3 regions of the Marinobacter sp. CH_CUG1437-1 genome follow, and region 3 is predicted to be linked to each of the others. Evidence: predicted binding sites of a transcription regulator. Region 3 holds the regulator's gene; each other region holds the start of a gene.

Region 1 (2,269 bases), on a different contig from region 3:
GAGGTCAAACAGACCACCACAGAGGAAGCCCCCGAGCTGCAGACCCTGAAAAGCCCCACCGACATGGCAGTGGAGGCTGCCATGGAAGAGCAACTGCAGGAAACCATGGACGAAATCCTCAGGGTGCTGGAGCCGGCGATCGCCGATGGGCGCATCAATGTGAGCGAGGATCAGCGGCGGATCGTAATCCGGGTGGAGGAAAAAGGCTCGTTTCCCTCGGGTTCGGCTCAGTTGACCTGGGAGTTTGAGGGCCTGTTGCTGGACATGGCCGAGGTTATTGAGGGCATCCCCGGCGACCTGACCATTGAGGGCCACACTGACAACGTGCCTATCCGTACCGACCGCTTCTACAGCAACTGGGATCTGTCGGCTGCCCGGGCCGCGGCGGTAGCCAACGTGCTGGTCGCCCGGGACCAGGTTGAACCCACCCGGCTTTCCGTCACCGGACTGGCGGATACCGAACCCAGAGTTCCGAACAGCTCAGCAGAAAACCGGGCCAAGAACCGGCGCGTGGAAATCATCATTGATCTCTCCAGCCCGATGCAGGAACAGGAGGTTCGCCTCCGGGAACTGATCCAGTCCGAATCGGACGATGACCAGTCCGCCCTCGGGATCGAATCCGACAGCTCGACATCAAACGAAATCAGCTGGTAAACGCACTCTATTTTGGTGCGAGAGACACCAAAACGCACAATTCTAGTGCACTTTGGCTCTAAAACACGTCTCTCACATCTTTCCAGAACCACCCAACTGCCCTTCCGCTCTTGAAATGCATTATTTTGGAACAGCTCTTGCTTTAGCTGCACCTCATCAATGCACAACTTAACGTAAAGCGGCCCGCTAGAGGCCGGACACACAACATCAGGAGCGAAAACCCGTGGACATCACGAGTGCAGTACACACCCTGACTGAAAGCGCCAACACGCTGTTCATCCTCATCGGCGCCATTATGGTGCTGGCCATGCATGCCGGCTTTGCTTTTCTGGAAGTAGGCACCGTTCGCCACAAGAACCAGGTCAACGCCCTGGTGAAGATCATGACCGACTTTGGCATCTCTGCCGTGGCGTATTTTTTCATCGGCTACTACATTGCCTACGGCAGCCATTTCATGAGCGGTGCCGCCGAGCTCACCGCCGCCAACGGCTATGATCTGGTGAAGTTTTTCTTCCTGATGACCTTCGCCGCAGCCATTCCCGCGATTGTCTCCGGTGGTATCGCTGAACGGGCAAAGTTCTATCCGATGCTGATTGCCTCTGGCCTGATTGTCGCCTTTATCTACCCCTTCTTTGAGGGGCTGATCTGGAACGGCAACTATGGCTTCCAGGGCTGGCTGGAGAACCAGTTTGGTGCATCCTTCCACGACTTTGCCGGCTCCGTTGTAGTGCACGCTGTGGGCGGCTGGATCGCTCTGGCGGCCGTACTGGTTCTGGGCGCACGAAATGGGCGCTACCGCAATGGCAAGGTGGTGGCTTTTGCTCCCTCCAACATTCCGTTCCTCGCCCTGGGCGCCTGGATCCTGACCGTCGGCTGGTTCGGCTTCAACGTCATGTCGGCTCAGACCCTGGACGGCATCAGCGGCCTGGTGGCCGTGAACAGCCTGATGGCCATGGTCGGCGGTATCCTCGTCTCCATGCTGCTGGGCCGCAAGGACCCGGGCTTTATCCACAACGGTCCGCTAGCAGGACTGGTAGCCGTCTGTGCCGGCTCTGATCTGATGCACCCGGTGGGTGCCCTGGTAACCGGCGGTGTCGCCGGCGCCATCTTCGTGTATCTGTTCGAATGGGCCCAGGCCAAGATCGAACGCCTGGACGATGTCCTGGGTGTCTGGCCCCTGCACGGTGTCTGTGGTGTCTGGGGCGCGATTGCCTGCGGCATCTTTGGTCAGGAAGCGCTTGGTGGTCTCGGCGGCGTCAGCCTGATGTCCCAGATCATCGGCTCGGTGGCCGGCGTGGTTGTGGCCTTTGTGGGCGGTCTGATTGTCTATGGGGTTATCAACGCCATTTCCGGACTGCGTCTGACTGAAGAGGAAGAGTTCAACGGGGCGGACCTGAGCATCCACCGGATCGGTGCAACCGCGGTCGAATAAGCACTGAGTGTTCAGTCGCCGTAGCCGGTCAATTCCATGTAGCCCTCGCCAGAGTGGCTGCCGGCGACGGTGACAGGGCTTTCCCAATAAGGGTAAAGCCCGTCATTCAGGTAGTTTCCAGGGGGAGCCGAAATTTCAAGGCTCACCCCATAATCCGGAACCTCCAGACGCCAAAGGCGGGGA
Region 2 (2,269 bases), on a different contig from region 3:
TAACCCCCGATGCGATTCAACCACTTCAGCAAGCTGGGCGGATTTTTGCTCAGAACCACACTGTGAACGAGGTTGAGCAATGGTTGAATAAAGTCGGTCAGGACCATCCCGAGCTCAGAATGAACACATCAACCCTGGCAGCTCTCATCAAGATTCGCCAAGGTGAACTCGCGGAGGCGCGAGGCGTGCTAGATGAGTGGCAAGCTACGGGATCTGAAGCAGTAAGACGCGCCACCGGGCAATTATTGGGTGCCGAGGCGCAGAAAGCTGCAAATTCAGGTGACTACGCAGCAGCTCGCGCCAAAGCCGGGGAGGCCATTGCACTTCAACCCGAAAACCTGAGTTATGCGCTCCTCCCAGTGGGCATATATCAGAAGGAAGGTAAACTGGATGAAGCACTTAAAGCACTCGATGCAGTCGAAGACACATTCGGTAGTGATACGGCGGTTGTACTCTCTCGGGCGGCGTTACTGAGGCAGAAAGAGGGTGATGGAGCGGCCTATCAGTACCTCCTGGCACAATGGAGAAGTACACAGGATATTGGACTGATGCCCTCCCTACTCGGGCTGGCCAAAACTGCAGAGCCGGAGGCGCAGGGTGAACTCACGGACAGCTGGCTCAGCGTTGCGCCGAACAGCAGTGCCGCGCACATGGCAAGAGCCGATTGGCTGATGGCCAATCAACAGGAGATTGTTGCGGCCAATCATTATGAACAGGTTATTACCCGCCAACCCAACAACATTGCGGCCCTGAACAACCTGGCTTGGCTATTGCGCGAAGATAACCCTGAGCGAGCAATGGAGCTGGCCGGTCGCGCTCGGGATCTAGCTCCCGACAATGCCGCTGTACTGGATACGTATGGCTGGATCCTGCATCTCTCCGGTAAGCATGCGGAAGCGAAAGAAGTCATTGAAAGAGCGCTTGCGCTCGCTCCGGATAACAGTGAAATTCGCGCTCACCTGGAGACTGTAAACCAGGCGATGTAAAGAAGATCGACAAAACCCTCAGATCGCGGCAAACAAAAGGCCGGAGAATACCGTTTCTCCGGCCTTTCTTGTATAGATGTCGGCCTTTTTTACACCCTTCAATTTGCGGATCCAATTTTTCCCCTGTTTTCAACACCATAGATTAATGGCACGTTTCTCGCTTAAGAAAACAGTGAGGATCGGGGTAGTACCCGGTCGGAAGCCAAACCATTCGTGAGGATGGGACGGAAAGCCAAGGATCTCTAGAACAATAAGAGACAGCCTGGTTGCAAAGCACACTACAGGGACTTAGAGCTAAACAACCGGAGAATACCCATGAAACTCAAAATAATTGCTGCTGCAGTTGCTTTGTCCGCCTGGACGGTTTCCGCGCAAGCTACCTATGTCGAAACAAATGAGGCAAATGGAGAGGATTCTCTCCAGACGATTCTGGACAATCTGACCGTTGGCGGCAACTCCTCCATCGACGTAAACACAGATCAGGCAGTACCCGACGAAGTCTGGAATTCAACGGACTCTGGTCTCACACCTACTCGTTTCATTGCGGAGATCGCAGGAAACGCCGGCGTGAATACGTTCGGCATCTACGATGTTAACAACACCAGTAACTTCGTTACGCTCTTTACTGGCGGAAACACCGCAGGCGATTTGACTGCGTTTGAAATTCAGGCCGACGGTAGCGTTTTCGTAAACCTCTTCACAGATACTGGCGTCGATTTCTCCTCAAATAACTTCGGTTTCTTCCTGGGCACCCCAGGCGGTGCTTTTTATTCTGAAGCCGCCAAAAATGGTGGTGAAGACCAGATGGTGGCGTATCAAGGCGGGAATGGTGATTTCCTTAACATTCCGGTGGCTGGTACGAAAGAATGGACCAGCGGTGGCTGGATCGTAGCCTTTGAAGATACCCTTTACAGCCAGAGCGACAAAGATTTCAACGACCTCGTTGTGTTGGTTGAATCTGCCACGCCTGTACCGGAGCCGGGCACCCTCGCCCTTCTCGGCCTTGGCCTTGCCGGCCTTGGTGCAGCCCGTCGTCGTCAGAAAGCCTGATTTTCGGCGGAGTCGTAGAGAAAGCCAGCCTCGGCTGGCTTTTTTTATGTGTTCAGGTTTGTATTTTCCAAAAACCAAAGACACTATAGGCTTCCTGGATCAAAGAAGTCAGGCGGATCAGAATGTTAAGGAAGACATTAGACAATCTCCCCCTCGCCTTGCCGTACCTGCTGGTGACAGGCGTCGCAATCGCAATCTTCTTTCCTACGTGGTTCCGGCTTGCGGCAATCTGG
Region 3 (2,269 bases):
ATCCGGGACAGCGTTGGCATGGCCCTGTCGGGAGGGGAACGACGACGGGTGGAAATTGCCCGGGCGCTGGCCATGGAACCGGCCTTCATACTTCTGGATGAACCCTTCGCCGGTGTCGACCCGATATCCGTAAGCGACATCAAGCACATCATCCGGCATCTGCGTGACAAGGGTATTGGCGTTCTGATTACCGATCACAACGTGCGAGAGACCCTGGACATCTGCGAGAACGCCTACATTGTCTCCGGAGGCCACATCATCGCCTCCGGCAATGCCGATGCGATTTTGGCCAACCAGCAAGTCAAGGAAGTCTACCTGGGCGATGAATTCAGGCTGTGACACCGAAAGGCTCATTGTTTTGATGACCTGTAGCAAGTAAACTCGGCAAAGAACTTGCTAGGGTAAAATAAAACGACGGCAAGTAACCGGCATATATAGAATTTTTCACGACTTATGACACAAAGCGCTGATGAGTGACGGATCCTGAACCATGGTTATGAAAGCCTCCTTACAGTTAAAGCTGGGTCAGAGCCTGACCATGACGCCCCAGCTGCAACAGGCGATCCGGCTTCTCCAGCTCTCCACCCTCGACCTCCAACAGGAAATCCAGCAGGCACTGGAATCCAACCCCATGCTGGAGACATCCGAGGACGATGATCAGGCTGACGCAACCGCCGAGAACGACGAGCGCGAGACCAGCGAGAAAGAATCCGCGGCCGAGTCAGCGCCGGAACCTTCGAGCGACTGGGACGAATCAGAGAATGGCCCGGATTGGTCCTCCGAAAACGACATTCCGGACAACATTCCGGACGACCTGCCGGTAGACACCGCCTGGGACGACATCTACCAGTCCGCGCCCGCGCCGGCCGCCCGCAACGACGACGAGAACGATCACGATTTCGAGACCCGCAACTCGCCCACCGAGACACTTCAGGATCACCTGGAATGGCAGCTCAATCTGACCCCGCTGAGTGAACGGGACCAGGCCATTGCCCATGCCCTGATGGACGCTGTGGATGAGCGCGGCTATCTCACCAGTCCTCTGGAAGAAATCCACGCCGGACTGCTGGATGAAAACGAGGAAGACCCTCTTGAACTGGATGAAGTGGAAGCTGTCTTGCACCGTCTCCAGCATTTTGATCCGCCAGGGGTGTTTGCCCGGGATCTTCAGGAATGCCTGCTGATCCAGCTCAACCAGTTACCGCCGGAGACGCCCTGGCTGGCCCAGGCGCGACTGGTGATTACCCACTACATCAATCTGTTGGGCAACCGTGACTACGCCCAGTTGCTGCGGCGCAGCCGTCTGAAAGAAGACCAGTTGCGAGAGGTTCTGGCTCTGATCACAGGGCTCAACCCGCGGCCGGGCGACGTGATTGATCGCGCCGAACCCGACTATGTCATTCCGGACGTTATCGTTCGCAAGCATAATGGCCGCTGGCGTGTTGAGCTGAATCCGGAAATTGCCCCGCGCATTCGGGTGAATGCCAGCTATGCTTCACTTATAAGGCGTGCGGACAGCAGTGCCGACAACACCTACCTGCGTGATCAGTTGCAGGAGGCCAAGTGGTTTATCAAGAGCCTGCAGAGCCGCAATGAAACCCTGTTGAAAGTGGCGACCCGTATTGTCGAACACCAGCAGGGATTCCTGGATCACGGCGAGGAAGCTATGAAGCCGCTGATTCTTTCAGACATCGCCCAGGCGGTAGAAATGCATGAATCGACGATTTCACGGGTAACCACCCAGAAATACATGCATACCCCAAGGGGCATTTTCGAGTTGAAATATTTCTTCTCCAGCCACGTCAGCACTGACGAGGGCGGCGAATGCTCCTCCACGGCCATCCGGGCGATGATCAAGAAGCTCATTGCTGCGGAAACGCCCAAAAAGCCGTTGAGCGACAGTAAAATTGCAGCCATGCTAGGGGAACAGGGAATCAAGGTTGCGCGACGCACCGTTGCCAAGTACCGGGAGGCCATGCACATTCCGCCGTCCAACGAGCGCAAGCGGCTGGTCTGAATACCCCGGTGCGGGACGCAACACCGTATTCGCCGGCGCACAATGCGCCAGCACCCAGACCGGCTCCCGGGAGCCGGCACGATGACAACAGGAGACGCCTATGCAACTCAATATTTCAGGCCATCACGTAGAACTGACTCCCGCACTGAAAGATTACGTTTCAGAGAAGTTCGAAAAGCTCGAGCGTCACTTCGACCACATCAGTAACTGCCAGGTGACCCTGGAAGTGGAAAAGGTGCGCCAGATTGCGGA

What was found. The regulator sigma-54, encoded in region 3, starts transcription at its own class of promoters, with help from an activator protein. The targets are predictions, from matches to a motif close to ANTGGCATNNANNTTGCTNT.
Region 1: a site for sigma-54 is predicted at 779-798, ahead of WA411_RS01270 (ammonium transporter). Genes of this name have one in related genera too.
Region 2: a site for sigma-54 is predicted at 1,131-1,150, ahead of WA411_RS06990 (PEP-CTERM sorting domain-containing protein). Genes of this name have one in related genera too.

Annotation. Positions count from the first base shown of each region.
Region 1 covers NZ_JAYMEW010000001.1:257,563-259,831, forward strand. The annotation lists gene WA411_RS01265 (flagellar motor protein MotB) at 1-654, shown strand, start outside; gene WA411_RS01270 (ammonium transporter) at 878-2,086, shown strand; gene WA411_RS01275 (lipocalin-like domain-containing protein) at 2,098-2,269, opposite strand, start outside.
Region 2 covers NZ_JAYMEW010000002.1:346,162-348,430, forward strand. The annotation lists gene WA411_RS06985 (tetratricopeptide repeat protein) at 1-986, shown strand, start outside; cyclic di-GMP riboswitch class I at 1,178-1,260, shown strand; gene WA411_RS06990 (PEP-CTERM sorting domain-containing protein) at 1,302-2,036, shown strand; gene WA411_RS06995 (exosortase/archaeosortase family protein) at 2,159-2,269, shown strand, end outside.
Region 3 covers NZ_JAYMEW010000003.1:540,228-542,496, reverse strand. The annotation lists gene lptB (LPS export ABC transporter ATP-binding protein) at 1-339, shown strand, start outside; gene WA411_RS11290 (RNA polymerase factor sigma-54) at 497-2,017, shown strand; gene hpf (ribosome hibernation promoting factor) at 2,118-2,269, shown strand, end outside.